Linked DNA regions of Cereibacter sphaeroides 2.4.1. The protein of the gene in region 1 interacts with the protein of each later gene in a pairwise test. Links are inferred from orthologs where the notes say so. Each region holds a gene or a part of one and is shown in the gene's direction. Other genes may lie near its edges.

What was found.
Region 2: the proteins of ssb (region 1) and RSP_RS11100 interact in binary tests that used the Escherichia coli proteins (3 or more experiments, as listed by UniProt). The link is inferred for Cereibacter sphaeroides 2.4.1 from one-to-one orthologs.

Annotation. Positions count from the first base shown.
Region 1 is NC_007493.2:365,960-380,818, reverse strand. What follows is about bases 1-2,723. They hold ssb (single-stranded DNA-binding protein), read left to right. Parts: upstream 1-962; coding sequence 963-1,484; downstream 1,485-2,723. Other genes in these bases: RSP_RS01910 (heavy metal translocating P-type ATPase), read right to left, coding at 1,608-2,723; RSP_RS01920 (lytic transglycosylase domain-containing protein), read right to left, coding at 135-749; serS (serine--tRNA ligase), read left to right, coding at 1-22. In the rest of the region: more of RSP_RS01910, read right to left, coding at 2,724-3,830; RSP_RS01905 (MerR family transcriptional regulator), read left to right, coding at 3,914-4,339; RSP_RS01900 (YnfA family protein), read left to right, coding at 4,339-4,665; RSP_RS01895 (fructose-specific PTS transporter subunit EIIC), read right to left, coding at 4,769-6,514; pfkB (1-phosphofructokinase), read right to left, coding at 6,511-7,497; ptsP (phosphoenolpyruvate--protein phosphotransferase), read right to left, coding at 7,494-10,010; RSP_RS01880 (LacI family DNA-binding transcriptional regulator), read left to right, coding at 10,178-11,182; RSP_RS01875 (response regulator), read left to right, coding at 11,567-11,929; RSP_RS01870 (FUSC family protein), read right to left, coding at 11,957-13,051; RSP_RS01865 (DUF2231 domain-containing protein), read left to right, coding at 13,198-13,653; RSP_RS01860 (PQQ-dependent sugar dehydrogenase), read left to right, coding at 13,646-14,859. UniProt on the Escherichia coli protein: Plays an important role in DNA replication, recombination and repair. Binds to ssDNA and to an array of partner proteins to recruit them to their sites of action during DNA metabolism. Acts as a sliding platform that migrates on DNA via reptation.
Region 2 is NC_007493.2:2,292,614-2,307,730, reverse strand. What follows is about bases 8,394-11,374. They hold RSP_RS11100 (primosomal protein N'), read left to right. Parts: upstream 8,394-8,778; coding sequence 8,779-10,971; downstream 10,972-11,374. Other genes in these bases: msrA (peptide-methionine (S)-S-oxide reductase MsrA), read left to right, coding at 11,193-11,374; fsa (fructose-6-phosphate aldolase), read right to left, coding at 8,394-8,684. Outside these bases: RSP_RS11150 (YcjF family protein), read left to right, coding at 1-30; ileS (isoleucine--tRNA ligase), read left to right, coding at 225-3,179; RSP_RS11140 (DUF3253 domain-containing protein), read left to right, coding at 3,163-3,408; RSP_RS11135 (methylated-DNA--[protein]-cysteine S-methyltransferase), read left to right, coding at 3,405-3,848; RSP_RS11130 (EamA family transporter), read left to right, coding at 3,912-4,748; RSP_RS11125 (CDP-alcohol phosphatidyltransferase family protein), read right to left, coding at 4,756-5,472; RSP_RS11120 (EF-hand domain-containing protein), read right to left, coding at 5,568-6,287; RSP_RS11115 (tyrosine recombinase XerC), read right to left, coding at 6,396-7,316; RSP_RS11110 (DUF484 family protein), read right to left, coding at 7,313-8,002; more of fsa, read right to left, coding at 8,025-8,393; more of msrA, read left to right, coding at 11,375-11,867; RSP_RS11090 (50S ribosomal protein L11 methyltransferase), read left to right, coding at 11,931-12,806; RSP_RS11085 (DUF1127 domain-containing protein), read right to left, coding at 13,158-13,370; crossover junction endodeoxyribonuclease RuvC, read left to right, coding at 13,690-14,196; Holliday junction branch migration protein RuvA, read left to right, coding at 14,193-14,867; zinc metalloprotease HtpX, read left to right, coding at 14,986-15,117.

The DNA of each region.
Region 1 (14,859 bases):
GGCAGACGGCACGCTGGAATGAATGAGGATCGGGGGCGGCCCGCTGCGGCCGCTTCCGAGGCATGAGGGCAGAGAGCCCTCGGCCGCTTCCGACGCGTGAACGCAGAAAGCTCTCGAGACGGCCGTCGGCGGCGTCAGCCGTTGCCCCAGATGACCTTCACATAGTTCTGCGTCTCGCGGTAGGGCGGGATGCCCGAATGTTTCTCGACCGCCTGCGGCCCGGCATTGTAGGCGGCAAGCGCGAGCTGCCAGGTGCCGAACTTGTTGTACATCATCTTGAGGTACCGCGCCCCGCCCTCGAGATTCTGATGCGGGTCGTTGATGTTCACCCGCAAAAGCTGCGCCGTGCCCGGCATCAGCTGGGCCAGCCCCGTGGCGCCCTTCACCGAGACCGCGCCGGGGTTCCAGCCCGATTCCTGCTGCACGAGCCGGAGATAGAGATCCTCCGGCACGCCATGCTTGCGCGCCGCGGACTTGGCCGATTCGAGGAACTCGCCCTTGTAGCGGCCGTTGTAGCGCGCCGTCGGCAGAGCCGCCGCCAGCTTCTCGACCTTCGGCTTCAGCCGGGTGGAGCTTTCGTACTGCTGCGACAGGCGCCCGTCGAGAAGTCGCGTCTGCGACTTGAAGATTCCCGCCCGGTTCATCGTGGATCGCTGGATCTTCAGCCCATCGGCCAGACCCGCGGTCGGCCCCGAGGCAAGACCCAAGCCCACGACCGCCGCGCCCAATGCACCGATCAATCGCCGCATGAAAACAACCTTCATCTGTCCCGCCCGCACATTACACGGATTGCCGGCAAGTTCGCCACCCTTTTGAACACAACCGGGGCGGGTGAGGCCGGGCGCCGCGCGGGTCCCGGCCCGGTGCGCCCGTCCGGCGTTGCGGGTGCGGCCCGGTCAGTGTAGCCATTCCGTTAACCACATCCGGGGCATCCTTCCCCGGCCACAGGATTCGGAGGAAGCATGGCGGGCTCGGTCAACAAGGTCATCATCATCGGCAATCTCGGCCGCGATCCCGAGGTGCGCAGCTTCCAGAACGGCGGCAAGGTGGTGAACCTCCGCATCGCCACGTCCGAGCAGTGGCGCGACCGCGCCTCGGGCGAGCGGAAGGAGCGCACCGAATGGCACTCGGTCGCCATCTTCGATGAAAACCTGGCGCGGGTGGCCGAGCAGTATCTGCGCAAGGGCTCGACCGTCTATATCGAGGGCCAGCTCGAGACGCGGAAGTGGCAGGACCAGTCGGGTCAGGACCGCTACTCGACCGAGGTCGTGCTGCGCCCGTTCCGCAGCTCGCTGACGATGCTCGGAGGGCGCGGCGAAGGCGCGGGCGCCGGCGGCGGCATGGGCGGTGGCGGCTACGAGGATCGCGGCGGGCCGGACAACTACGACAATTACGGCAGCGGCCCCCGCGGCGGCGCCTCCTCGGGCGGCGCCCCGAGTGGCGGCGGCCGCCGGAACGACCTCGACGACGAGATCCCGTTCTAAGCCCCCCGACCCGACAGGCCCGGACGGATCCGGCGCCGGCCGCGCCACGCTGGGGCCGCCTGGCCTTCGCTGTCCGAGCCCGAAGCCCGGAGCGGCCAGCCGCCGCTCCGAGCACGCCGCGCCTCAGCCCCGCGCCTCGGGATCGAAGCGCAGAAGACGCAGCGCGTTCAGCGTCACCAGCACGGTGGCGCCCGTGTCGGCGAGGATCGCGATCCAGAGCCCGGTGATCCCGAGGACCGAGGTCACGAGGAACACTCCCTTCAACCCCAGCGCCACCGCGATGTTCTGGCGGATGTTGCGCATGGCGGCGCGGGCGAGGCGGATCGTGGCCGGCACATCCGTCACCCGGTCGCGCAGGATCGCCGCATCCGCCGTCTCGAGCGCCACGTCGGTGCCCGAGCCCATGGCCACGCCCACGCTCGCGGCCTTCAGCGCGGGCGCATCGTTGATGCCGTCGCCGATCATCATGACGCCCCCCTGCCCCGCCATCTCGCGGATGGCGGCGAGCTTGTCGTCGGGGCGCATCTGCGCGCGGAAGCCTGTGCCGAGCCGGGCCGCGATGGCCTCGGCGGTGCGGGCATTGTCGCCGGTGAGGATCGTGGCGCTCACGCCCATCCGGCCCAGCTGCCGCACCGCTTCGGCCGCATCCCCACGCGGCTCGTCGCGCAGCGCCAGAAGCCCCAGCGTCCGACCCTCGCGGAAGAGGACCGTGACGGTCTTGCCCTCCGCCTCCAGCGCCTCGGCGCGGGCGCGGGTTCCGGCATCGAGCACGCCCCTTTCGGCCGCGAAGGAGGGACTCGCGACCCAGAGGTCTTCCCCCTCGACACGGGCCTCGGCCCCGCGCCCGGCGAGGCTGCGCGCGGCCTCGGCCGGCAGGTCCGGCGCGCCCGCGGCCTCGGCCCGTGCAAGGATCGCCTGCGCCAGCGGATGGGCCGAGCCACGCTCGACCGCGGCGGCCAGCGCCAGCACCCGGACCTCGGACTCGACGCTCAAGGTCACGACATCCGTCACCTCAGGCCGCCCGCGGGTGAGCGTGCCGGTCTTGTCGAACGCCACCTGCCGCACGGCGGCCGCGGCCTCGATCACCGCGCCGCCCTTCATCAGGAGACCGCGCCGCGCGCCCGAGGCCAAAGCCGAGGCGATGGCCGCCGGCACCGAGATCACCAGAGCGCAGGGGCAGCCGATCAGGAGGAGCGCGAGACCGCGATAGATCCAGGTGGACCAGTCGGCCCCGGCGGCGAGCGGCGGCAGCACGGCCACGGCCACGGCCAGCCCCACGATCAGCGGCATGTACCAGCGGCTGAACCGGTCGATGAACCGCTCGGTCGGGGCACGCGCTTCCTCGGCCTCCTCGACCAGGCGGACGATGCGCGCGATCGTGTTGTCCTTCGCCGCGCGCGTGACGCGGATGCGCAGGGCCGCATCGGTCGCGACCGCACCCGCGAAGACCGCCTCGCCGGGGCCCCGGGTCACGGGGATGCTCTCGCCCGTCACGGGGCTCTCGTCGAGCCCGCCCTGCCCCTCGAGGATCTCGCCGTCGGCCGGGATGCGCTCGCCCGGCCGGACGCGGACGATCTGGCCGGGTTGCAGGCCGGCCGCGGGCACCTCCAGCGTGCGTCCGTCCTGCTCGAGCCGCGCGGTCTCGGGCACGAGGCGCGAGAGGGCGCGGATCCCGTCGCGGGCGCGGCTCGCCGCCACCCCTTCCAGCACCTCGCCCACGGCGAAGAGGAAGATGACCAGCGCTGCCTCCTCCGCCGCGCCAATGAAGAGCGCGCCTGCGGCGGCGACCGTCATCAGCCCCTCGATGGTGAAGGGCTGGCCGAGCCGCAGGGCGGCAAAGGCGCGCCGGGCGATGGGCACGAGCCCGATGAGGCAGGCCAGCGCGAAGGCCACCGGCCCGACCGGCCCGGGCACCAGCGCCTCGACGGTCCAGGCGCAGGCCAGAAGCACCCCGGTCAGCAGGACGAGACGACCCTTCGCGGTTCGGTACCAGGCGCCCGGCTCGGCTGCCTCATGGTCGTGGGAATGGCTGTGCGCGTGCGGCGCGTCTGTCCCGCAGGCGCCGCAGCCGCAGGCCGCTTCGGCCGCCTCGGGCAGGACGAAGGGCTGCGCCTCGGCCCGCGGCGCGATGCCGAAGCCGAGCTTGCGCACCGTGGCCTCGACCGCCTCGGGGCCGCCCTGCCCTTCGTCGAGCGAGAGCTTCAGCCGCTCGGACATGATCGCCACCTCGACGCCGCTCACGCCCGGCAGGCGCCCCACCGCATCGCGGATCCTGCCCGCGCAGGAGGCGCAATCCATCCCCGTCACGCGCCATTCGTGCACCGCTCCACTCGTGTCGTTCGTCATCTCACTCTCCCGCCCGGGGGCGCTTGTCCTCAACGACTCAGGAACCTAATGTCTCTAGCAACTATAGGTTCAAGGGGTTTCTCATGCTCACGATCGGGAAACTGGCAGAGGCGGCCGGCGTGAAGGTGCCGACGATCCGCTATTACGAGCAGATCGGGCTGCTGCCGCCGCCCGAGCGCAGCGCGGGCAACCAGCGGCTCTACGGACACCGGGCGGAGGAGCGTCTGGCCTTCATCCGCCACGCGCGCGATCTGGGCTTCCCGCTCGAGGCGATCCGGGATCTCCTGAGCCTGTCGGACCGGCCCGACCAGTCCTGCGAGGCGGCCGACGCCATCGCGCGGGCGCAACTCTCCGCGGTGCGGGCGCGGATCGGGCGGCTGCGCGCGCTCGAGGCGGAGCTCGAGCGCATGATCGGCCAGTGCGCCCATGGCACGATCGCCGATTGCCGGGTGATCGAAGTGCTGGGCGATCATGCCCACTGCGCGCACGAGCACCGGAAGGAGCCCTGATGGGACTGTCGCTCGCGGCCTATGCGGGGGCGGCGCTGGCCGAGATCGCGGGATGTTTCGCGGTCTGGGCTTGGTGGCGGCTGGGCGCCTCGGCGCTCTGGCTGGTGCCGGGGGCCCTGTCGCTCGGCACCTTCGCCTGGCTTCTGGCGCTGACCCCGGTCGAGGCGGCGGGCCGGTCCTATGCTGTGTACGGCGGGGTCTATGTGGCGGCCTCCCTCCTCTGGCTCTGGGCCGTCGAGGGCGTGCGTCCCGACCGCTGGGACATGGGCGGCGCGGCCCTCGTCCTCGCCGGGGCGGCGGTGATCCTCTGGGCGCCGCGGGGCTGAGGACCGTCCGCGTGCTGGGAATGCGACATGACGGAGCCGGCACCCGGAGGTGCCGGCCCCGAGGTCCGGTCCCGCGTGGGAGGCCGCGGGGCCGGGCGCGCCGTCAGACGGCCGAGGGCACCGCGGCGGGCACCACGATCCGCCGCTTGACCAGCGCCAGCGCGAGAACCGAGACCGCCGTGCCCGCCACGAGGGCGATCCCGAAGCCCGTGAGGTTCGTCACGGCATTGGGGATCGGCAGGACGAAGATCCCGCCGTGCGGCACGCGCTGCGCCACGCCGAGCGCCATGCAGATCGCCCCCGCCACCGCCGAGCCCGCGATAAGGCTCGGGATCACCCGCAGCGGATCGCGCGCCGCGAAGGGGATCGCGCCCTCGGTGACGAAGGCGAGGCCCAGCACGAAGGCCGCATTGCCGGCCTCGCGCTCTTCCGGGGTGAAGCGGGCGGGCAGAAGCCGGCACGCCACCGCGAGCGCGATGGGCGGCACCATGCCCGCGCACATGACGGCCGCCATCGGCTCCAGCACATTGGCCGCGATGAGCGTGGTGGCGAAGGCATAGGCCGCCTTGTTGACGGGCCCGCCCATGTCCACCGCCATCATGCCGCCGAGGAGCAGCCCCAGAAGGGCGGCCGACGTGCCCTGCATCCCCTGCAGGAAGGCGGTGATGGTGGCCAGCAGCCGCGCCGTGGGCTCGCCCACGACATAATACATCAGAAGCCCGGTCAGCGCCGTGCCGAGAAGCGGCAGGATCAGCACGGGCTTCAGCCCCTGCAGGGTCTTCGGCAGCTTGATCGCGCGGTTGAGCCAGAGGACGCCGTAGCCCGCGATGAAGCCCGCGACGATCCCGCCGAGGAAGCCCGCGCCGATGGTGCCCGCGATGACGCCGCCGGTCATGCCGGGGGCGAGGCCGGGCCGGTCGGCGATGGACCAGGCGATGTAGCCCGCCAGCGCCGGCACCATCAGCGTGAAGGCCCCCTTCGCGCCGATCTGGAACAGCGTATGGCCGAGCGTGCCGGCATACTGGTCCTCATAGACGTAGATCCCGCCCAGAGCGAAGGCGATGGCGATGAGAAGCCCGCCCGCCACCACGAAGGGCAGCATGAAGGAGACGCCCGTCATCAGGTGCTTGTAGACGCCGACCTTCTTGGCCTCGGGCTGCGCGGCCTCGGAGGAGGCCGATCCGGCCTGCATCCGCGCCTCGGCCTGCGCCTTGCGGATCAGGCCCGCGCCGTCGGTGATCGCGGGCTTGGTGGGCGAGAGGAACAGGCGCTTGCCGCCGAAACGCCCGAGATCCACCTGCTTGTCGGCCGCGATGATGACGAGATCGGCCGCCGCAATCTCGGCCGCGGTCAGTTCGTCCTGCGCGCCGACAGAGCCCTGGGTCTCGACCCGGATCTGGTGACCCTGCGCGCTGGCGCCCTCGACGAGCCCCTCGGCCGCCATGAAGGTATGGGCGATGCCGGTGGGGCAGGAGGTGATGGCCACGATCTTCAGCGCGCCCTCGGCCGCGGCAGGATCCGCGGCCGGAGCCGCGGCGGCGCCGGATCCGGTGCGGGCCAGCACGCCCGGCGCATCTTCCAGCACCTCGGCCAACGTCGCATGGATCGTGGGGCGGCCGGCGAAGCGGGCCTCGTCGGCCGCGGCTCCGCCGGGCTCGGTCACGAGCAGCACCTGACTTGCGCCGCTCACCGCCTCGGGCGGCAGCGCGTCGGTCACGGTCTCCTGCGTGCGCAGCTCGACCGCGATGGCGCGGCCCAGCCCCTGCGCGGCCTTGCGCAAGGCCTCGCGCGCGAGGGCCGCATGGGGCCCGAAGCTCCCCGTCGAAATGACGGCGACGATGCCTGTCATGTCCTCTCTCCCTGATCGGCCGTCCGGCCCGCGGCGCGGATCCAGTCCGCCGCCGCCATCCTCTCCACGCGCGCCTCGAGGGCGCGCACCTGATCCACGCCCGGCAGATGCGGGCCGGGGTTCTGCAGCTTGGCCGCGGCGAAGGCCGTGGCCCGCGCGGCGGTGGCGCGAAGCGGCAGCCCCTCGACCAGCGCCGAGGCGAGGCCCGCCACCATCGCATCCCCCGCTCCGACCGTGCTGCCGCGCGACAGCTGCACCGGGCGCGCCACGACCGCCCCGTCCGACGAGACGAAGAGCGCGCCTTCGGTGCCGAGCGAGACCACGACGAGCGCGATCCCGCGGGCCGCGAGCGCCGCGGCGGCCGCGGCCAGATCGGCCCGGTCGGCGAGACTGCGCCCGACCCAGCCCTCGAGCTCGTGCCGGTTGGGCTTGATCGCATCCGGTAGGACGGGGGCCGCCAGCACCTCGGCCAGCGGGGCGCCCGAGACGTCGCAGAGCACCCGCGCGCCGCGCTCCTGCACCCGGGCGGCAAGCCGCGCGGTGGCCGAGGCCGGAAGGCCCGCGGGCTGGCTGCCCGAGATTACCACGAGTTCGCCCGCCGCGACCGAGCCCAGCCCCTCGGCCAGCGCCGCAAGATGGCCCTCGTCCGCCGGAAAGCCGGGCAGGTTCAGGTCGGTGGTGCGCCCGTCCTCTTCGAGGATCTTGACGTTGGTGCGCGTCTCGCCGGCCACCCGCAGCATCCGGTCGGCGATCGATTTCTGCGCAAAGAGCGCCTCGAAGGGCGCGGCATTCGCCCGCCCCAGAAGACCGTGGGCCGCGACCGAGACGCCCCAGTCGGCCAGCACCGAGGCCACATTGATCCCCTTGCCGCCCGGATCGTGGCGCACGGCCGTCGCGCGGTTGACCTCGCCCACCGCCAGATGCGGCAGGCTCACCGTCTGGTCGATGGCCGGGTTGAGCGTGACGGTATGGACGCGGCTCATGGGGCCTCCGCGGCGAGGGCCCGCACGGCTTCGGCGTCGGAACAGGCCAGCGCGTGTTCGGCCAGAGCCCTGAGCCCCGCCCGGTCGGACTGGCGCAGACGCTCCTTCACCGCGGGAATGTCGCGCGGGGTCATCGAAAGCTCGTCCACCCCGAGGCCCGCAAGCAGCGCCGCGCCGAACGGATCGCCCGCGATGCCGCCGCAGACCCCCACCCAGCGGCCATGGACCGCCGCGCCCTTCACCGTCAGATCGATGAGCCGCAGGACGGCCGGATGCAGGCTGTCCGCCTCGGGGGCGAGCTCCGGGTTCTGCCGGTCGATGGCCAGCGCATATTGGGTAAGATCGTTGGTCCCGATCGAGAAGAAGTCCGCGTGGGCGGCGAATTCCGCCGCAAGAAGCGCCGCGGAGGGCACCTCGACCATGATGCCCAGCGGCACGACCGGCGCGTCCAGCTCCTGCCGGATCCGCTCGCAGGTGGCGCGCAGCTCCAGAAGCTCGCCGAGCGAGGTGACCATCGGGAACATGACCGAGATCTGCGCCCCGCCGGCCGCCGCGCGATAGAGCGCGCGCAGCTGCGGCACCAGCAGGTCGGGCCGGCGCAGCAGGAGCCGCGCGCCGCGCACGCCGAGGAACGGGTTCTCCTCGCGCGGGAGGTCGAGATGGGCCACCTGCTTGTCGCCGCCGATGTCGAGCGCGCGGATCACCAGCGGCCGCCCCTCGAGCGCGCGCGCCATCGCCGCATAGGCTTCGGCCTGCTCGTCCTCGGTCGGGCTCTCGCTGCGTTCGAGGAACAGGAACTCGGTCCGCATCAGACCCACGCCCTCGGCACCCTGCCCCAGCGCGAAGGCTGCCTGCTCGGCGAGGTTGATGTTGGCGCCGATGTCGATCCGGTGCCCGTCGCGCGTGGTGGCGGGCAGCGCCCGCGTCTCGGCCGCCCGGGCGCGGCGTGCCTCTTCCGCCGCGATCCAGTCGCGGGCCGAGGCGAGGTCGGCTTCCGACGGATCGAGATAGAGCCGCCCGCCATGGCCATCGACGATGGCGCACGCGCCATCTTCCAGCCGCTCGACCACCGCTCCCGTGCCCACGACCGCGGGCAGGCCCAGCGTCCGGGCGAGGATCGCCGTGTGCGAGGTGGGACCGCCCAGCGCCGTCACGAGGCCCGCAACTTTCGCGGGGTCCAGTCCCGCCGCATCCGAGGGCGAGATATCCTCGGCCACGAGGATCGTGTCCTCGGGCAGGTCGGCCAGCCGCGACCGGGCAAAGCGCGGGTCGATATGGGCAAGCACCCGCTGGCCCACGTCGCGCAGGTCGGCCGCGCGGGCAGCCAGCACCGGGTTGCGCAGGGCCGAGAGCCGCGCCGCCATGTCCTCATAGGCGCGATGCCAGGACCAGGCGAGGCCGTGCCCGTCCACCAGCCATTGCGAGGCGAGCGTGATGAGATCGGGATCGGCCAGCAGCCCCGCCTGCGCCCGGAAGATGGCCGCATCCGATTCTCCCAGCCGCCGCGCGGTATCGTCGGCGAGGCTGTGGAGCTGTTCCGCCGTCTGGCCCAAGGCCGCATGAAGCAGATCGGCCGCCCGGGCCAGCTCCACCGGCTCGTCGGGGATCTCCATCCCGTCGGTGGCGATCCGGGTGATGCGCCCGATGGCCAGACCCGGCGCGGCCGGCACGCCCTCGATGGCGCGCGGAGACGAGGGCGGCACCCAGCCGCCGGCCGCGGCGGTCGCGCGGCGCTTCTCCTCGGCGCGGGCCGCGTCGGCCTTCTCCCGGGCGCTGAGCCCGGTCATCGTGACCTTCAGCGTGGCGAGCGCCTCGGCCGCGCCCTGCCCTTCGGCCGAAACGGTGATCGCATCGCCCGACTTCAGCCCAAGGCTCAGAAGCGAAATCATGTTGCGCGCATCCGCCGTCTCGGCGCCGTGCCGGATGCGGATGCGGCAGGGGAAGCGGCGCGCCGCCTCGGCCCATTCGGTGGCGGGCCGGGCATGGAGCCCGGTCGGGTAATCCAGCACCCAGTCGAAGGACTGCGCGAAATCGCCCGCAGGCTCGGCAGTGGCCGCAGCGCCCGCGGCCACTCCGTTCAGCGCGTCGGACAGCGCCTGCCGGTCGTCCGTCGCGGCGAGGACGGCCAGCCGGTCCTCGTCCTGCAGAAGCCGGGTCAGCCGGCGGAGGATCTCGATATGGCCGTCCGACCGGGCGGCGATGGCCACCACGAGCCGCGCCCGCTCGCCCGCGTTCCATTCCACGCCGTCGCGCACCTGAAGCACAGCGATGGCATCCTTCTGGATCAGGTCGCGGTCCTCGACCGTGCCGTGCGGAATCGCGATCCCCTTGCCGAGATAGGTGTTCGACACCGCTTCGCGCCGCAGCATGCTGGCCTCGAAGCCGGGCCGCACGCAGCCCGCCGCCACGAGCGCCGCCGCCGCCTGAGCGATGGCCTCTTCCTTGGACGACGCGCGCGCGTCCAGTTGGATCAGTTCGCGCGGGATCTCTCCCTGCCTGGTCAATGACGTCACCGACTCCTCCCCAGATCGCCTATGGATTCATCATAGCGGAATGTGGAAACGTTTCCACCAAGAATTTTCCTGTCTTTGGTGTCTTGGCGGTGGAACGGGCTGAAGCCTTGTCAAACGGCCCCGTCCGGCGCATTGTCGAGCGGGATTGGCAGTGGAAACGATTGCGGATGACCGTCAGCATCAAGGATGTCGCCCGGGCGGCAGGGGTCGCTCCCTCCACGGTCTCGCGGGCTCTGGGCAAGGGCCCCGTCAGCGCCGAGGTCCGCGCGCAGGTCGAGGCGGCGGTGCGCGCCACCGGCTACCAGCCCAATCTCTCGGCCCGCCGGCTGCGCTCGCAGGTGCCCGCCACCGTGGGTCTGGTGCTGGCCGACATCCGCAATCCCTTCTTCACGCGCCTGAGCTTCGGCGTCGAGGATGCGGCCTACCGGGCAGGGCTGCGGGTGTTCCTGTGCAACACGGACGAGGATCCCGCCCGCGAGGCGATGCATCTGGAGATGATGGCCGGCGAACGTGTCAGCGGGCTGATCCTCGCGCCCACGCGCGAGCTTCGGCCCGAGGCGCTGCGACGGCTGCAGATGCCCGTGGTGCTGGTCGACCGCGATCCCGAGGGCGCGGGCTGCGACGCGGTCACGCTCGACAACGAGGGCGCGATGCGCACGCTCGTCGATCATGTGGTGGCCAGCGGGCGGCAGCGGATCGCGGGCCTCTTCGGGGCGAACTCCTTCACCGGCGAGGCCCGTGCCCGGGGCTTCGTCGCCGCTCTGGCGCGGCACGGGCTGGCTGCCCTCGTCCATCGCGCCCCGCCCAATGCGGTGGCGGGCTACGCGGCGCTGGCCGACTGGCTCGAGGCCGAACGCCCCGAGGCGCTGATCGTCAGCAACGGCCTCTTTCTCGAGGCGGCGGTGCGCTTCTGTCACGACCGCGGCCTCGTCATCCCGCGCGATCTGGCGGTGGCCGGGGTCGACGACGATCCCTGGACCGGCATCGTCAATCCCGGGCTGACGGTGCTGCGCCAGCCCGCCGAAACCATGGGCCGCGAGGCGTTGACGCTGCTCCTCGCGCGGCTCGAGATGCCGGACCGGCCGCGGCGAAAGCTGGTGCTCGAGAGCGAGCTCGTCCCGCGCGATTCGACGGCCCCTCGGCTTCTGTCGCGCGACGAACCGGCCGCCTGAGCCGCCATCCGGAGCGAGCCGCCGGAGGCCCCGCTGCGCGGCCCGCGCACAGCTCTGGCCGCCCGGCCTGAACTCGACGTCCGGAAGACCGGCCCCCTTTCCGCCACGGCAGGGCGGAACAGGAGTGCGGGACCGATGTTGCGAGAGCGACCGCCACCCCCGAGGCCGCCATGGAACCCAGGGACGCCCGCCTCTTCGTGCTCCTGCTCGTCGCGCTGAGCGCAACCTCGGCCGGCATCATCGTCAACCTCTGGCCCTACTGACCCGCTCCCGATCCGCCTCCGTCGAGCACGCCCCCTGAGACAGACGGTCACGGTCCTGCGCTGGAACAGCGGGCGCACTGCCGGGTTCTTCCTGAAAAGGGAGGCAGGAATGAATACCGGCATGACTGGCAGAGCTCTCTCTGGCCGTTCGGTGCTGGTCGTGGAGGACGATTTCTTTCTGGCCCACGACCTTGCCGCCATTCTGGAGGCGGAGGGCGCCGAGGTGCTGGGTCCGGCCGGAACCTTGACCGAGGCGCTGGATCTCGCCAGCAGCAGCGCCTGCGATGCAGCCGTTCTGGACGTGAACCTCCGCCACCTGACCGTGCAGCCGGTGATCGAGGTGCTCGAGCGGCGGGGCGTGCCGCTCGTGCTTCTGACCGGCGCGAGCCCCGAGACGCTGCCGCCCGATATGCGGGCGCTTCCGCTCATGATGAAACCGGTGGAGGCCGCGGCTCTGGTGGCCCATCTGGCCGCCTGCGGCTGACCGCGCCGGCGTCGGCGCAGCTTCCGTTCAGGCCGCGCGCACCTTGTCGGGTGCCTCGCACTCCGGCTCGATCACCCGCATGAGCGCCATCAGGGACCGCTCCATCTCATCGAGGGCGAAGCTCAGAGCCTGCAGCGCCTGCTCCTGCGCAGGCGCGATGTCGCGCCCCTCCGCCGCGGCGGCGAGGGTCAGCTCGCGCGCCTCGGCCAGCACGCGCATCAGTTCCGTGGGGTCGGTCGGCGTCGCGCGGCCGGGTCCCGCGGCGATCGAGGCGCTCTCAAGCACCCGGCATGCTTCCGTCTGGACGGCGGCCAGCACCGGCCGCACCCGCTCGACCGTTCTGTCGGGCAGCCGCGCACGGCCCGAGATCACGCCGCGGTCGAGGATCACCAGCGCATACCAGAGGGCTTCCACCGCATCGGCCGCTTCGCGCAGCCCCGCGCCGCTGCGCACCTGCGGCGTGAAATGCGTTTCCGCGATCCGGTCGTAGAGTGCGAAGAGATGCCCCCGGAACCTCTGGTGGAGGAAGTAGCGGTTGCGCCTGTCATCGGTCGTGACGCCCTTGTGGATCAACCCGAGAAACTCCCGGCAGTCGTCCATCGCCTCGCGCAGCGACAGGACGGCGCGATTGCGCCCGAACTCGGGCCAGACGAGGAAGCTCGCCGCGGTGCCGAAGATCGTGCCGAGCACGACGGCTCCGGACAGGGCAAGGGCGCTGCGGCCGTCGGGGCTCGGGTCGAGCGCCACGATGGCGGCCATCACCGCGGCATAGGTCAGGCCCGGCCAGATGGCGGCGAGACTGTTCGACAGGACCGCCGCCAGCAGCAGGGCCGGGAGGCTGGAGCCGCCGAGCAGGCCCGTCACCGCAAGCCCGAGCCCCGCCCCGAGCGCGGTGCCCGCGATCCGGGAGATCCCGGCGCCGAGCGTGGCATCGACGCTGGTCCCGATGGTGAAGAGCGCCGCGATCACCGCCCAGGATTCCAGATCCGGCGCGAGAGGCCGCATCAGGAGATGCACGGCGAGCGTTGCCACCGCTGTCTGCACCGCCACGCGCAGCGCATGGCGGCGGCTGGACATGATCCGGTAGGCGGCAAACTGGAACACGATCCTCTCCTTCGGCACGACCGGCGGCGGTAACCCGAACCCGGGGTCCGCGGTTCGCGCACAATCGCGCGACGAGCCCGCCCGGAGGCCGCCGGGCGCCCTGCGGCCGGGAACCCTCGGCCGGCTGGGCAGTATCTGCTTCGGATCAACCAAAGGAGAGCGAGATGCCGCAAGCCCCTGCCCCTTCGGTCGCTGCCATCGGCGGACGGCCCCTCCATGCGATGCTCGTGCCCTTCCCCATTGCCTGCCTGACCCTCACGCTGGGCGCGGACCTCGCCTACTGGGCCACGGGAAACCTGATGTGGCAGCATTTCGCGGAATGGCTCCTCCTGATCGCCGTGGTCACCGGGGCCGTCGCGGCGTTGCTCGGGGCGATCGATCTGCTCGTGCGCCGTCCGCTGCGGCGGCTGCGCATCGGCTGGATCCACGGGCTCGGCAATCTCGTGGCGCTGGGGCTTGCCGTGGTGAACAGCTTCGTTCATGCGCGCGACGGCTGGACCGGTGTCGTGCCGTGGGGGATCGTGCTTTCGGCGGCGACGGTGGCCGTCATGGCGGTGACCGTCTGGCTCGGCCTCTCGATGGTCTTCCGCCATGGTGCGGGGGTGGCCCGTCATGACTAGGATCCGTCTCCTCCCGCTCGCGCTCCTTGTGGCGGCTCCCGCCTTCGCGGCCGACGGTTTCGACGTCAGCACCCAGATCGGGCCGGATCCGGTTCTGCCCGCGCCCGAGATGTCCCTGTTGCCCGACCTGACGGTGGCCGAAGTGGTGGGCTGGCAGGAGGGCGAGACGCCGACCGTGCCCGAGGGCCTGAGCATCGCCGCCTATGCGACCGGCCTCGCCAATCCCCGCACCGTCCACACCCTGCCCAACGGCGACGTGCTGGTGGTGCAGTCGCGCGGCCCGGCGGGAGAGCCCGTCTCGCGGCCGAAGGATCTCATCCGCGGCTGGATCATGGCGATGGCCCATGGCGGCGGCGGCGACCAGCCGCCGAGCAACCGCATCACGCTTCTGCGCGACGCCGACCGCGACGGCACGGTGGACGAGCGTCATGATCTGCTCACCGACCTGAACTCGCCCTTCGGCGTGGCCTGGATCGACGACCGGCTCTATGTGGCGGCGACCGATGCGATCCTCGTCTATCCCTACACGCTCGGACAGACCGAGATCGTGGCCAAGCCCGAGGTGCTGACGCCGCTGCCGGGCGGCCCGATCAACCACCACTGGACCAAGGATCTCGCGCTCAGCCCGGACGGGGCGAGCCTCTTCGTCTCGGTCGGCTCGAACTCGAACATCGTCGAGAACGGGATCGAGGCCGAGAAGGGCCGCGCGGCCATCTGGCAGGTGGATCGCGAGACCGGCGCGGCCCGCGTCTATGCCTCGGGCCTGCGCAACCCCAACGGGCTCACCTTCCACCCCGAGACGGGGAGCCTCTGGACCGTGGTCAACGAACGCGACGAGCTCGGGCCGAACCTCGTGCCCGACTACATGACCTCGGTGCAGGAGGGCGCCTTCTACGGCTGGCCGTGGAGCTACTACGGCCAGCATGTCGATCCGCGCGTCCATCCCGAGCGTCCCGATATGGTTCAGGCGGCCATCCCGCCCGACTATGCGCTGTCGAGCCATGTGGCGGCGCTGGGGCTCACCTTCTCCTACGGCTCGGCGCTGCCCGAGGCCTGGCGGAGCGGCGCCTTCGTGGGCGAGCACGGCAGCTGGAACCGCGATGCCTTCAACGGCTACAAGGTGGTCTATGTGCCCTTCGTCGACGGCCGCCCCGCCGAAACGGCGCAGGACGTGGTGACGGGCTTCCTCGACGGTGACCGCGCCCA
Region 2 (15,117 bases), 1.9 Mb from region 1 along the record:
CGCAGCCTCACCGGCCTCTTCGACCGGTGAACCGGCGCTGCCGCGGGCCACTGGACCGGCCCGCGGGGCACGGCTATAAGCCAGCCCATGAGGCATCGCATCGCGATCATCGCCCGAATTACCGGCCCGGCGTCCTGATCTCAGGCGCCGGGTGACGACGTTTGCGCGGCGCAAGGCCCCCGGGGGCGCGCCCGATCCCCCACATCCCCAAAGGACCGCATCCGATGTGCGCCGACACGACCACCGTCCCCGACTACAAGGACACCGTCTTCCTGCCCGAGACCGACTTTCCGATGCGCGCGGGCCTGCCCCAGCGCGAGCCGGAGTGGCTGGCGCGCTGGGAAGAGATCGGGATCTACGACCGCCTGCGCGAGAAGACGGGCCGCAAGCCCTTCACGCTGCATGACGGCCCCCCCTATGCCAACGGGCACCTGCATATCGGGCACGCGCTGAACAAGACGATCAAGGACATGATCGTGCGCTCGCATCAGATGATGGGCTTCGACGCGCGCTATGTGCCGGGCTGGGATTGCCACGGGCTGCCGATCGAATGGAAGATCGAGGAGCAGTATCGCGCCAAGGGCCTGAACAAGGACGATGTGGATGTGGTGGCCTTCCGGCAGGAGTGCCGCAAGTTCGCCGAGGGCTGGGTGCAGATCCAGCGCGAGGAGTTCAAGCGGCTGGGTGTCACCGGCAACTGGGCCGACCCCTACCTGACGATGGACTTCCATGCCGAGGCGGTGATCGCCGAGGAGTTCATGAAGTTCCTGATGAACGGCACGCTCTATCAGGGCTCGAAACCCGTGATGTGGAGCCCGGTCGAGAAGACCGCGCTGGCCGAGGCCGAGGTCGAATATCACGACCATACCTCGCACCAGATCTGGGTGAAGTTCCCGGTGGTGGCCGTCAAGGACCGGCTTTTTGCGTTTGTTGAGAGCGCCGGTGTGGACGAGACTGTCCACAGCGAGATCGAAAAGGCTCACGTCGTTATCTGGACCACGACGCCTTGGACCATCCCGCAGAACCGCGCCGTGGCGTTCAACCCAGAGATTGCCTATGGAATCTACCGGGTCGAGCAAACTCTGGAAAATGCGCAGGCGAAAAGCGGGGACATCTTGATCCTTGCGTGCGAGCTGGCCGCTTCCGTGTTCCAACAGGCGAAGGTCTCTGCGTTCAAACAACTCGCTTATGTGCAGGCGGAAACGCTGCGCGGTCTGACGCTGGCCCATCCGTTCCGGGGCCTCGAAGGCTCGGCGGGCGAGTGGGACTTCGACGTGCCGATGCTGCCGGGCGAGCATGTCACCGACGATGCGGGAACGGGCTTCGTCCATACCGCGCCCTCGCACGGCGACGACGACTATCAGCTGGGCCTGAAGTTCGGCCTGCCCATGACCTACAACGTGCTCGAGGACGGCTCCTACCGGGCGGACCTGCCGCTCTTCGGCGGGCAGGTCATCATCACGCCCGAGGGCAAGGAGGGACCGGCCAACGTCGAGGTCATCAAGGCGCTGGCCCGCGCGGGGGGCCTTTTCGCGAAGGGCAAGCTCAAGCACTCCTATCCGCATTCGTGGCGGTCGAAGGCGCCGCTGATCTACCGCAATACGCCGCAATGGTTCGTCGCCATCGACCATCCGCTCGATGACGGGATGGGCACGTATGGCGACACGATCCGCAAGCGTGCGCTGCGCTCGATCGAGGAACTGGTGAAGTTCACGCCGATCTCGGGCCGCAACCGCCTCCATTCGATGATGGAGACGCGGCCCGACTGGGTGCTCAGCCGCCAGCGCGCCTGGGGCGTGCCGCTCACCTGCTTCGTGAAGAAGGGGGCGAAACCCACCGACCCGGATTTCCTGCTGAAGGACCCGGCGGTCAATGCCCGCATCTCGGCCGCCTTCGAGGCCGAGGGCGCCGACGTCTGGTATCGCCAGGGCTTCAAGGCGGAGGTGCTGGGCGGGCTCCACGATCCCGAGGCCTATGAGCAGATCTTCGACGTGCTCGATGTCTGGTTCGACAGCGGCTCGACCCATGCCTTCGTGCTGCGCGACCGGCCGGACGGCACCGAGGACGGCATCGCCGACGTCTATATGGAAGGCACCGACCAGCACCGCGGCTGGTTCCATTCCTCGATGCTGCAGGCCTGCGGCACCAAGGGACGCGCGCCCTACCGGGGCGTCGTGACCCACGGTTTCACGCTGGACGAGAAGGGCATGAAGATGTCCAAGTCGCTCGGCAACACCGTGGTCCCGCAGGAGGTGATCGACCAGTATGGCGCCGACATCCTGCGGCTCTGGGTGGCGCAGGCCGACTTCACGGTCGACCAGCGCATCGGCAAGGAGATCCTGAAGGGCACCGCCGACAGCTACCGTCGGCTGCGCAACACGCTGCGCTACATGCTGGGCGCGCTCGGCGGTTTCTCCGAGGAGGAGCGCGTGGCCCCCGCCGACATGCCGGAGCTCGAGCGCTGGGTGCTGCACCGGCTGGCCGAACTCGATACCGAGGTGCGGCGCGGCTATGCGGCCTACGACTTCCAGGGCGTGTTCCAGAAGCTCTTCACCTTCTGCACCAGCGATCTCTCGGCCTTCTACTTCGACATCCGCAAGGATGCGCTCTACTGCGACGCGCCCTCGAGCCTCCGACGCCGCGCGGCGCGCACGGTGATGGATCTGCTGTTCCACCGGCTGACCACCTGGTTCGCGCCGATCCTCGTCTTCACGATGGAGGATGTGTGGCTCTCGCGCTTCCCCGGCGCGGACAGCTCGATCCATCTGCAGGACATGCCGGAGACGCCCGCGGACTGGCGCGACGAGCCGCTCGCCGCCAAATGGGCGACGCTGCGGCAGGTGCGGCGCGTGGTGACGGCCGCGCTCGAGGTGCAGCGCACGGCGAAGGTGATCGGGGCCAGCCTCGAGGCGGCGCCCGTCGTCCATGTGCGCGAGCCCGACGTGCTCTCGGCGCTGAAGTCGGTCGATTTCGCCGAGGTCTGCATCACCTCCGATCTGGCGCTGACCGGCGATCCGATGCCGTCCGAGGCCTTCCGCCTGCCGGAAGTGCAGGGGGTGGGCGTCGTGTTCGAGCGCGCCGAGGGCGCCAAATGCGAACGCTGCTGGCAATATCTGCCGGACGTGGGCACGCACAAGCACCCCGGCACCTGCGCCCGGTGCAATGACGCGCTCGGATGAGCGGGTGCGCGCGATCCTGATGGATCTCGCGCAGGCGCGGGGCAGGGGCGCGAGCTTCTGCCCCTCCGAGGCCGCGCGCCGCATGGGCCCCGACTGGCGCGCCCACATGGAGGAGGTGCGCCGCGTGGCGGATCTCTGCGTGGCCGAGGGCAGGCTCGTCATGAGCCAGAAGGGCCGTCCCGTCGATCCCGCGACCGTGCGCGGGCCGGTGCGGCTGTCCCTGCGGTGAAGGGCGCGGTCCTCACGCCGGTCGGCCGGGTCGTGCTGATCGAGGAGGACGGCACGCTCGTCCGCCTCTCCTGGAGCGACGAGGAAGCGGAGGGCGAGAGCCCGCTTCTCGCCGAGGCCGCGGCCCAGATCGCGGCCTATTTCGACCGCCGCCTGACCCGGTTCGAGCTGCCGCTGGCCCTGGGCTCCGGCCGGGCCGCGCTCTTTCACAAGGCGCTTCTCGCGATCCCCTTCGGCGAGACCCGCCGCTACGGCGAGCTTGCCCGCGGTCTCGGCATTCCGCCGCAGGCGGTGGGGCGGGCCTGCGGGCAGAACCCGCTGCCGATCCTCGTGCCCTGCCACCGGGTGCTGGGCGCGACCGGCCTCGGCGGCTTCTCGGCGCCGGGCGGGATCGAGACCAAGATCGCGCTCCTGCGCCACGAGGGCGCGCTTCTGATCTGAGCCGCCCTTGCGGAAGCGCCGCCGCCCGGCTAGCGGTGGAGGGTCCTGTGGCAGGCGGTGCGGATGAGCCTCTTTGTCCTTCTGGCGGTGCTCGGCGCGGCCTTCCTACATGCGAGCTGGAACGCGATCATCAAGGTCGGGACCTCGAAGGTCGCGGCCATGGTGATCCTGTCGGTGGCCGAGGTGCCCATCGGGCTCGCCATCGCGCTGACCCGGCCCTGGCCCGCGGCAGAGGTCTGGCCCTGGGTGCTCGCGGCGGGCTGCTGCCATTTCGCCTACAAGTCCTTCCTGACCTTCGCCTACGAACATGGCGACCTGAGCCGCGTCTATCCGATCGCGCGGGGGGCGGCGCCGATGGCGGTGGCGCTGGTGGGCGCCTTCGCGCTGTCCGACGCTGTGACCGCGGGGCAATATGCCGGGATCGCGGTGCTCGGCGCGGGCATCCTCCTGATGGCGCGCGGGGTCTTCACCTCGGGCGAGGAGCGCAGGCTTCTGCCCTTTGCGCTGGGCTCGGCGGCGGCCACGGCCTGCTACACGATGATCGACGGGCTGGGCGCGCGGGTCTCGGGCGACGCGGTGGCCTATGTGGCCTGGGTGTTCGTGGCCGACGGGCTCATCTTCGGCACCGGCATGGTTGCCTGGAAGGGGACGGCGCTCCTGCGCGCCGATGCCCGGGCCTGGGCTTCCGGCACGGCCGCCTGCGCCGCCTCCTACGGGGCCTATGCGATCTCGATCTGGGCCATGACGGTCGCCCCCATCGCGGTGGTCGCGGCGCTGCGCGAGACCTCGATCCTCTTTGCCGTGCTGATCGGATGGCTCGTCTTCGGCGAGCGGATGACGCGGGACAAGGCCATGGCCTCGGCGCTGATCGTGGCGGGCGTGATGCTCACCCGGCTCTGAGGGCGGCTCAGGCCCTCTCGCGGGGCGGCAGGATCTGCTGGGCGACGCCCGCCAGCACGAGGTAGATCGAGGTCACGACAAGGCCCCAGTGCGCCCAGCTCTGTTCGTTGAACTCGACCCAGGCGGCCCAGGCGGCAAAGAAGACCCAGGCCGAGGCCACCGGCAGCGAGATCATGCGCCAGCGGGCGGTCCGCACCGGATGGATGAACTTGAGGTTGGTGAACATCGCGGCGGTCAGCGCGAGGACGATGCCGAGGATGGTCCATTCCCCGGGCGAAATCGCGAAGAGCACGAGCACGACCATGTTCCAGCAGGCCGGGAAGCCCGCGAAGGAATAATCCTTCGTCTTCATGCGCGTATCGACGAAATAGATCGCCGATCCGTAGACGATGACGATGATGACGAGCCAGCCGGTCCAGCCGGTCAGAAGCCCCGACTTGAAGAGCGCATAGGCCGGGATGAAGACATAGGTGAGATAGTCGATGATGAGATCGAGCTGCACGCCGTCGTAGGTGGGCCAGTTCCGCTTCACGTCGTAGCGCCGGGCCAGCGGCCCGTCGACCCCATCGACGAGGAGCGCCACGACGAGCCAGAGGAACATCAGGCTCCATTTTCCCTCGACCGCCGCCAGCATGGCCAGCATCGAGAGCACGGCGCCCGTGGCAGTCAACAGGTGGACGAACAGGGCTTTGAGGCGTGCATTCATCTGCCCGTCATGCCGCATCCCGCGCCCTGAGGCAAGTCAGGCCGACGGTCGCAGCAGCCGTTCCGGCTCTCGATCGGACCCCGGTGCGGCGCGCCGTCAGGCGCAGGGGAGCGTCAGGCCAGTTCGCGCAGCCGTTCGAGGAAGCGTCGGGTGCGCGTCGCATCCTCACGTTCATCCGGGGCCTTGCCGGGACGCGCGAAACTGTCGAGCAGCAGCTGGCGGAAGATCTCCATCGCCACGGCCCGCTCCGCCTGACGGTCGTTCGTGGCCGGGTCGGGGGCGGCCGCGGCGACGGTCTCCGCCTGACGGTCGGCCGCTTCCTCGGCCTTCTGCGGCGTCGGGCCGATCTGGGCGGCCTCGATCTCGGCGGAGGAGAGCGCCCCGTCGCCATCCTTGTCCGCCCGGGCGATCAGCACCGCGAGCCCACCGGTCTTCGCGGGCGGCGGAGGGGGCGGCGCCACAGCGGCCTGAGCGGCGATCATCTCGTCGGCGCTGATCACCCCGTCGCCGTCCTGATCGGCCAGGGCCACGAGGGGGTTGCTGGAGGGGGCATCCTCCGCCTCGCCACCGCTCTCCATGGTCAGAAGCGCGTCGAGCTCGGCCGCGCTGAGCGATCCGTCGCCATCGGTGTCGCCGGCCTCGACCAGCGCCAGAAAGAGGGACCGGCCGTCTGTCCGCAGGGGAGTGCCGCGCACGGGGTCCGGCGGCGGAATGGCGGGAGCGGGCGGGGCGGTGCCCCCGCCGGCCGGGCCCGGCTGCCAGGGCAGGGCCTGCCGCAGGGCCGCAATCACCGCGGACGACCGGGCCGTTCCGGAAAGCGCAATCACGGTCATGGCTGCCTCCTGTCTAAAGGATCACGAAGCCACATTATGTGAAACTGGTGCACCATTCCTTTACCCGGACATGGAAAGTGCCGCGACTTGAAGCGAATCCTCCGGCCTTCAGGCGCGGGGATGGGCTTTCGCATAGACTTCCATCAGCCGGGCCCCGTCCACGGCGGTATAGACCTGCGTCGTCGAGAGCGAGGCATGGCCCAGCAGCTCCTGGATCGAGCGCAGGTCGCCGCCCGCGTTCAGCAGATGGGTGGCGAAGGAATGGCGCAGCGCGTGGGGCGTGGCGGTGGGCGGCAGACCGAGGGTCGCGCGCGCCCGCTCCATCGTGCGGGCGACGAGGCGCGGATTGAGCGGGCCGCCGCGGGCCCCGCGGAAGAGCACACCGGAGGCGAGGTCGAACGGGCAGAGCGCGGCGTAGCGCGCCACCGCCGCGCGCGCGACGGGGAGGGAGGGCACCAGCCGCTCCTTGTCGCCCTTGCCCGTGATGCGCAGCACCTCGGGCAGGGGATGGGCGGTGCCGGGCAGTCCCAGCGCCTCGGAGATCCGCAGCCCGCAGCCGTAGAGCAGCGTCACCACGGCGAGGTCGCGGGCGCGGATCCAGTCTTCGGCGGCGTCCTCGGCCACGGTGGACAGAAGCGCCTTCGCATCCGCCTCCGACAGAGGCCGCGGCAGCTTGCGGCGGAACTTGGGGCCGCGGGCCGAGAGGACGGCGGTCGCGTCGACGCCCTCGCGCTCGGCCAGCCAGCCGGTGAACTGGCGCACCGCCGACAGCGACCGGGCGAGCGAGCGGGCGCCGAGGCCGCGGGCCCGCTCATGCGCCATCCAGGCGCGCAGGTCGGCATGGGGCACCGAGGCCAGCCTCTTCAGCCCGTAGCCTTCGCCCAGATGCCCGGCGAGGAAGGCGAGCCACCCCGTCACATCGGCGGTATAGGCGCGGATCGTATGGGCCGAGGCGCCTTCGATCGCGCGCTGATGCGTGAGCCACGCCTCGAGCGCGTCGCGCGCCGCGGGCGGGATCGCGAGGCTCATGAGAGCCAGCGGCGCATCGTCCGCTCGAACACGGCCGCGAAGAAGGCGAGAAGGTCCGTGCCCTGCGTGGGCTTGAAATGCTCGGGATCCTCGGAGCCCATGACGAGCATCCCCGGCAGCCGGCCGCGCCCGAAATCGAGCCGCATGAGCGCCTCGGAGGCGATGCGGGGGGAGAGCTCGCCGTAGAGCGCGGTCCCGGGCAGCGCGCGCCGCAGCGTGACCGTGCGCAGCGGCACGTTGCGCCCGCCCGCCACATAGTCGGCGACGAAGCCCGGCTCGACCACCTGAAGCACGCCGCCCAGCCGGTCGATGGCGGGATCGGCCTCGCGCTGCGGGCTTTCCAGCACCAGCCGGATGCTCTCGACCCGCAGCGTCTGGGCGACCTCGGTCGAGAGGTTCAGCAGGAACTCCTCGAAGCCGAACGGATCCAGCATCTGCAGGATCGCCCGGTGGATGAGGTTGGTGCCGGCGAGGTTCTCGTAAGCCGCGGCGATGACCGAGCGATGGGTGTCCTCGAGCCGGTCGAGCCGGCCCTCCAGACGCTCCATCGCGATGCCGCGCAGGTCGATCACGTTGGCCCCCATCGCGCGCTCGTTCGCCGCGATCAGGGCCTTCATCAGGTCGCGATCCTCGAGGATCACCTCGGGGCTCGCGAGGATCTTGTCGCGCAGGTCCTGTTCGATCATGCCGTCCTCGCCGGTCAGAGGCTCACTTCAGAAGGATCGACTGACCGGTCTTGGCCCAGTCGGCGTTGAACATGTCGAGGCCCTTGTCGGTCAGCACATGGTTGGCCAGCGCCTTGATGACGGCGGGCGGGGCGGTGATGACGTCGGCCCCGATCCGGGCGCAGTCCGCGACATGGTTCGGCGTGCGCACCGAGGCGGCCAGAACCTCGGTCTTGAAGTCGTAATTGTCATAGACCTGACGGATGTCGGCGATCAGCTCCATCCCGTCGAGGTTGATGTCGTCGAGCCGGCCGATGAAGGGCGAGATGAAGGTGGCGCCCGCCTTGGCCGCCAGAAGCGCCTGGTTGACCGAGAAGCAGAGCGTGACATTGACCATGCGGCCCTCGTCCGAGAGCACCTTGCAGGCGCGCAGCCCGTCCCAGGTCAGCGGCACCTTGACCGCGATGTTCGGGGCGATCTCGGCCAGATGGCGGCCTTCCTCGATCATGTCCTCGGCCTTCGCGGCCACGACCTCGGCCGAGACGGGGCCCGAGACGAGGTTGCAGATCTCCTTCGTCACCTCGAGGATGTTGCGGCCCGACTTCAGGATCAGCGACGGGTTCGTCGTGACGCCATCCACCATGCCGAGGGCGTTGAGTTCGGCAATCGCCGCGACGTCGGCGGAGTCGACGAAGAATTTCATGGGGATCTTCCTTGGCTCGGGGTTCCGCGGGGGTGTCGCCCCCGCCGTCTGCGGTGTAATAGCGCATCGGGGCGCAAGGGAAAAGGGAAGCCGCGTGACAGGTCGCTTCGCAGAGGGCGCACGGGTGGGCGTTCTGACCACCGAGCCGCTGGGCCGCGTGCTCGATTATCGCGCGCCCGAAGGGGGCTGCGATTTGGGCGACTATGTGGTCGTGCCGCTCGGGCCGCGCCGGGTGATGGGGGTGGTCTGGGGGCCGGGCGAGGGCGGCTTCGATGCGGCGAAGCTCCGCGGGATCGAGCGGGTGCTCGACGCGGCGCCCATGCGCGAGGAGATGCGGCTCTTTCTGGCGCGGGCGGCCGACTACACCCTGACCCCTTTGCCCGCGATGCTGCGGCTCGCGAGCCGCGCGCCGGGTCTGGGCGAGCCGCCGGCGGTGCGGCGCGTCTACCGCGCCTCCGGCCACGAGCCCGCGCGCCTGACCGAGCCGCGCCAGCGGGTGCTCGACGCGCTGGCCGCCTATGGCGGAGCGCCGGTGACGCTCGCTGAGCTGTCGGCCGAAGCGGGGGTGACGGGCTCGGTGGTGAAAGGGCTGGTCAAGGCGGGCGCGATCCTCGAGGAGGAGGCGCCGCGCGACCTGCCCTATCCGCCGCTCGATCCCGGTGCCGCGCCCGTGCGGCTCGAGGGCGATCAGGTGGCGGCAGCCGAGGCTCTTGTCGCGGCGGTGGCGGCCGACAGCTACAGCACGACGCTTCTGAAGGGCGTGACCGGCTCGGGCAAGACCGAGGTCTATCTCGAGGCGGTGGCCGAGTGCCTGCGCCGCGGCCGGCAGGCGCTCGTGCTCCTGCCCGAGATCGCGCTCACCTCGGAATTCCTCGCCCGCGTCGAGGCCCGTTTCGGCGCGCGACCCGCCGAATGGCACTCGGGCGTGACCGCGACCGAGCGGCGGCGGCTCTGGCGGATGGTGTCCGAGGGGCAGGCGCAGTTCGTGGCGGGGGCCCGGTCGGCCCTGTTCCTGCCCTTCCGCGACCTCGGCCTCGTCGTCGTCGACGAGGAGCACGACACCTCCTACAAGCAGGAGGAGGGCGCGCTCTACAATGCGCGTGACATGGCGGTGCTGCGCGCCTCGATCTGCGGCTGCCCGGCGGTGCTGGCCTCGGCCACGCCCTCGCTCGAAAGCTGGGTGAATGCCGCGCAGGGCCGCTATGCGCGTCTCGACCTCGGTGCCCGCTTCGGCGCGGCCGAGCTGCCCGAGATGCATGCGATCGACCTGCGCCCCGAGAAGCTGCCCGCGAACCGCTGGATCTCGGAGGCTCTGGCCCGATCGGTCGAGGCCCGGATCGCGCGGGGCGAGCAGTCGCTCCTGTTCCTGAACCGCCGCGGCTATGCGCCGGTCACGATCTGCCGCGCCTGCGGCCACCAGATCGGCTGCGACCATTGCGATGCGCGGATGGTCGAGCACCGCTTCCAGAAGCGCCTCGTCTGCCACCAGTGCGGCGCGACGAAGCCCATGCCCGAGGCCTGCCCCTCCTGCGGGGTCGAGGGGCGGATGGCGCCGGTGGGACCCGGGGTCGAGCGGCTGGCCGAGGAGGTGGCCGAGCGCTTTCCGCAGGCGCGGGTGGCGGTGCTGTCCTCGGACCTCTTCGGCTCGGCGCGGGCGGTGAAGGAGCAGATCGCGGCCATCGCCGAGGGCGGGGCCGACATCATCATCGGCACGCAGATCGTGGCCAAGGGGCACAACTTCCCGCTCCTGACGCTGGTGGGCGTGATCGATGCGGATCTGGGTCTGCAGGGATCGGACCTGAGGGCTGCCGAGCGCACCTTCCAGCTGGTGCGGCAGGTGGCAGGGCGCGCCGGGCGCTCGGCGAGCCGGCGGGGCGTGGCGCTCGTGCAGACCTGCCAGCCCGAACACCCCGTGATCCGGGCGATCCTCGGCGGCGACGAGGAAGCCTTCTGGAGGGCCGAGGCCGAGGAGCGGCGCGTGGCGGGGATGCCGCCCTACGGGCGCCTTGCGGGCATCATCCTGTCCTCGCCCGATGTGGCGCAGGTCTTCGAGACGGGCGCGGAGCTTGCCCGGGCCGACGGCCCCCTGCGCCGGATCGGGGCGCAGGTCTTCGGCCCCGCGCCCGCGCCCATCGCCCGGGTGCGGGGCCGCCACCGGGTGCGCCTGCTGGTCAAGGCGGGGAAGGGCGCGCCGCTGCAGGCCGCGCTCGCGGAATGGATCGCGCAGGTGAAGCTGCCCGCGAACCTGCGACTCGCGGTGGACATCGATCCGCAGAGCTTCCTCTGACGGCGGCCGCCCCCCGTGCCGGAGGGGGCCTTCCCATCCGACGGCGCGCTGCCCCCCTGCACCGGAAGGAGGCCTGCTGCGTCCAATGGAGAAGCGCGCGTGCCCCTTTCGCGCTCCGATGGCGCGAGCGTGATCGTGCAGGGCCTCCGGTGCCGTCAGCGTGACTCGCACCGGCAGGCGGCCCTCCCTATATTCGTCCCCTGTCAACCGGAGGCCGCACCATGTTCCTGCTCAACCGTAAGAAGTCCGAGATGGTCTCTGCCGCCGAGGCGCTGCCCGGCCGGCCTGATCCGATTCCCACGGCCGAGACACATTTCCTGTCGGGCCTGCCGCTGAAATCGCCGGTGCCTGCGGGCATGGCCGAGGCGGTGTTCGGCATGGGTTGCTTCTGGGGGGTCGAGCGCAAGTTCTGGCAGGTGCCGGAAGGGGTCTGGCTCACCATGGTGGGCTATGCCGGCGGCTACACGCCGAACCCGACCTACGAGGAAGTCTGCTCGGGCCGCACCGGCCATACCGAGGCCGTCCGCGTGATCTACGACCCGTCCGTCGTCTCCTATGCCATGCTGCTCAAGCTCTTCTGGGAGAACCACGATCCCACGCAGGGGATGCGGCAGGGCAACGACAGCGGCACGCAGTACCGCTCGGCCATCTACACCTACGGGCCCGAACAGGCCGAGGCCGCCCGGGCCTCCGCCACCGCCTATCAGGGCGCGCTGAGCGCGGCCGGCCGGGGCCGGATCACAACCGAGATCCTTCCCGCGCCGCCCTTCTACTTCGCCGAAGCCTATCACCAGCAATATCTGGCCAAAAACCCGGCCGGCTACTGCGGCGTGGGCGGCACCGGGGTGTCCTGCCCGATCGGAACCGGGGTCGGCGCCGCGTCGCCCGCACGCTGAGCGGCGCTTGACGCGGGGCGGGGGCGGGGATAGGCCCGCCCCGACCGCACCGGAGGCTGCCCCATGCCCACCTATTCCGCCCTGACCACGCTCGAAGGCGAGGAGGCCGCCGAGGCCCTTGCCGACGCCCTCGAGCGGATGGAGCCCGAGCCGACCGGCGTGGGCGTGTTCGAGATCGAGGACGGCTCGGGTCTCTGGGAGGTGGGCGCCTACTTCCTCGAACAGCCCTCCGAGGCGGTGCTCGAGCTTCTGGCGACGGCCTTCGGCGCAAAGCCCTTTGCCCTGTCGGAACTGCCCGAGATCGACTGGGTGGCCAAGGTCCGCCGCGAGCTCTCGCCGGTCGAGGCCGGGCGCTTCTTCGTCTACGGCAGCCACGATGCGGACAAGGTGCCGGACGGCCGGATCGCGCTTCAGATCGAGGCGACCGTGGCCTTCGGCACCGGCCATCACGGCACGACGCTGGGTTGCCTCCGCGCCCTCGACCGGCTGGTGGAGGCGGGCTTCGTGCCTGCGAAAGTGGCCGATGTGGGCTGCGGCACGGCGGTTCTCGCCATGGCGGCCGCGCGCGTCTTCCCCGAGGCGCAGGTGCTGGCCTCCGACATCGACGAGGTGGCCGTCGAGGTCGCGGAAGCAAATGTCGCGATCAACGGGCTCGACGGGCGGGTCGCCTGCCTCGAGGCCGCGGGCTTCGATCATCCCGACATCGCCGCGGCCGCGCCGTTCGATCTCGTCTTCGCCAACATCCTGAAAGGCCCGCTGATCGAGCTCGCGCCCGCCATGGCCGCCCATGTGGCGCCGGGCGGCGGGCTGGCCATCCTGTCGGGACTGCTCGTGGTGCAGGCCGACTCGATCACCGAGGCCTATCTCGCCCAAGGATTCGAACTCGCCCAGCGAGAGGATCTCGGCGAATGGTGCTGCCTCGTGATGCGCCGTCCCTGAGCATCGGCGCGGCCCGGGCAAGCGCGCGGATCCCGGGCGCGCCCGGCGCGTGAAAATCCACGGCGCCGCCGATGGTGTGGCGCAGGCTTCCTGCTTTCACGGGACGTTGTCCGCTTTCTGCCGCGCTCGGCGGCCATGCCGCCTTCGGCCGGAAACGGCGGTGTCGGTGTGGGCTTCGGCGGGGCAGCCTGCTCCTGCGCCCCGATCCGGCGGCCGGCCTCGTGGCGCGGCTGCACGAGGGGCTTCTCCCCGGGCGCCGATCGCTCTCAGGCAAAGGAAAAGGCCGCGTCCCGGTGGGGAGCGGCCTTTGGCAGATGGTCCGGGAGAGAGCGTCCCGTCCTCTGCGGGCCCTCAGCGGCGGAGCGCGCAGATGTCATCGATATCGCCGCGGCAGAGACCGATGTCGTCGAGCTCGCGATCGCTGAGCTTCGACAGCGCCGCGCGGGTGGCGCGGGCGTCGTTCCAGGCCACGACGGTGGCGAGGAGGTCGCTCATGCGCTGCACGAAGTGGAAGGTGGAGATGGCGCCGAAGGGCGCCGGGCGGGTCGTCTCGAAGGCGGCCATGGCGTCTGTCCTTTTTTCAAACTGCTGAAGATCACAGCATCGCTGCGTCTGAACAGGCAAATAAGCCGGCGGCTTGATGTCGGCAATTGGTTCCGGAGCAATGCCGCATTGCAGAAAACGCAAGGCTCCAATTCATGAAAATGTCTTGTATCCCGGGCGCTTGGTCGGAACGGCCCCGTCGTCGTATCACGCGGAAGAAGTGTCGTTTTTCGACCATGGCTGCGGCTTTCGCGCCGTGGCGCCGTGCGGGACGCGGAAGGTGCTGGCAGGTGTTCCCGCTTCGTGCTAGCCCTTGCGGCAACGCGAAGCAGGGGGCGACATGAGGGTTCTGGGCATCGACCCCGGTCTGCGGAACATGGGATGGGGGGTGATCGACGTGTCGGGCACGCGTCTGGCTCATGTCGCAAACGGAATCTGCCACTCCGATTCGGGCGATCTGGCGCATCGGCTTCTGTCGCTGCACGGCCAGCTGACCGATGTGCTGGCGCGCTTTCAGCCCGACACGGCGGCCGTCGAGCATACGTTCGTCAACAAGGACGGTGTGGCGACGCTGAAACTCGGGCAAGCGCGGGGGATCGCGCTCCTCGTTCCGGCGCAGGCGGGGCTGGCGGTCGGCGAATATGCCCCGAACGCGGTGAAGAAGACCGTGGTCGGCGTGGGCCATGCCGCCAAGGAGCAGATCCAGCACATGGTGCGGCTGCATCTGCCGGGCGTTCACCTTGCAGGTCCCGACGCGGCCGACGCGCTCGCGGTCGCGATCTGCCATGCGCACCATGTGCAGTCCTCCGGCCGGCTCGAGGCCGCACTGGCGAGGGCCGCGCGATGATCGGCAAGGTGGCGGGGATCCTCGACTTCCGCGGCCCGGATCATGTGCTGATCGACGTCCGCGGCGTGGGCTACATCGTCTATGTCTCGGACCGGACGCTGGCCTCGATGCCGGGTCTGGGCGAGGGGGTCGCTCTCTATACCGAGCTCGTGGTGCGCGAGGATCTGCTGCAGCTCTTCGGCTTCCCCACGATGATCGAGAAGGAATGGCATCGGCTGCTGATGACGGTGCAGGGCGTGGGGGCCAAGGCCGGCATGGCGATCCTCGGCGCCCTCGGGGCGGAAGGGACCGCGCGGGCGATCACGCTCGGCGATGCGCGCTCGATCCAGGCCGCGCCAGGGATCGGGCCCAAGATCGCGCAGCGGGTGGTGCTGGAGCTGAAGAGCAAGGCGCCTGCGCTGATGGCAATGGGCGGCGGCACGGCGGCGCTGGCGCCCTCCGAGCCCCCGGAGCCCGAGCCCGGCACGTCGTCCGGCAGCCGCCGCAAGACCCGCGCGCCCGAGCCGCCGCGGCCCAGCCACACGGCCGACGCGCTCTCGGCCCTCGCCAATCTCGGCTACCAGCCGACCGATGCGGCGCAGGCCGTCGCGCAGGCCGCAGGCGAGAGCCCGGACGCCGATACGGCCGCGCTGATCCGGGCCGCCCTGAAGCTGCTCGCGCCGAAGTCATAACCCGATCCCGCCCCCGCCCGCGGCTGCCGGGCAGGGAACCGCGAGGGCCCCGCCGATCTTGCTGGAGAGGCTCCGCGGGGCCATATCTGCAACGGTTTCCGGTGAGGGAGAAGCATCCATGGGATACGTTCGCACAGGCATCCTGATGGCGGTCATGACGGCGCTGTTCCTCGGCGTCGGGGCGCTCATCGGCGGGCAGAGCGGCGCGATCATCGCGCTCGTGATCGCCGCGGGCATGAACCTCTTCACC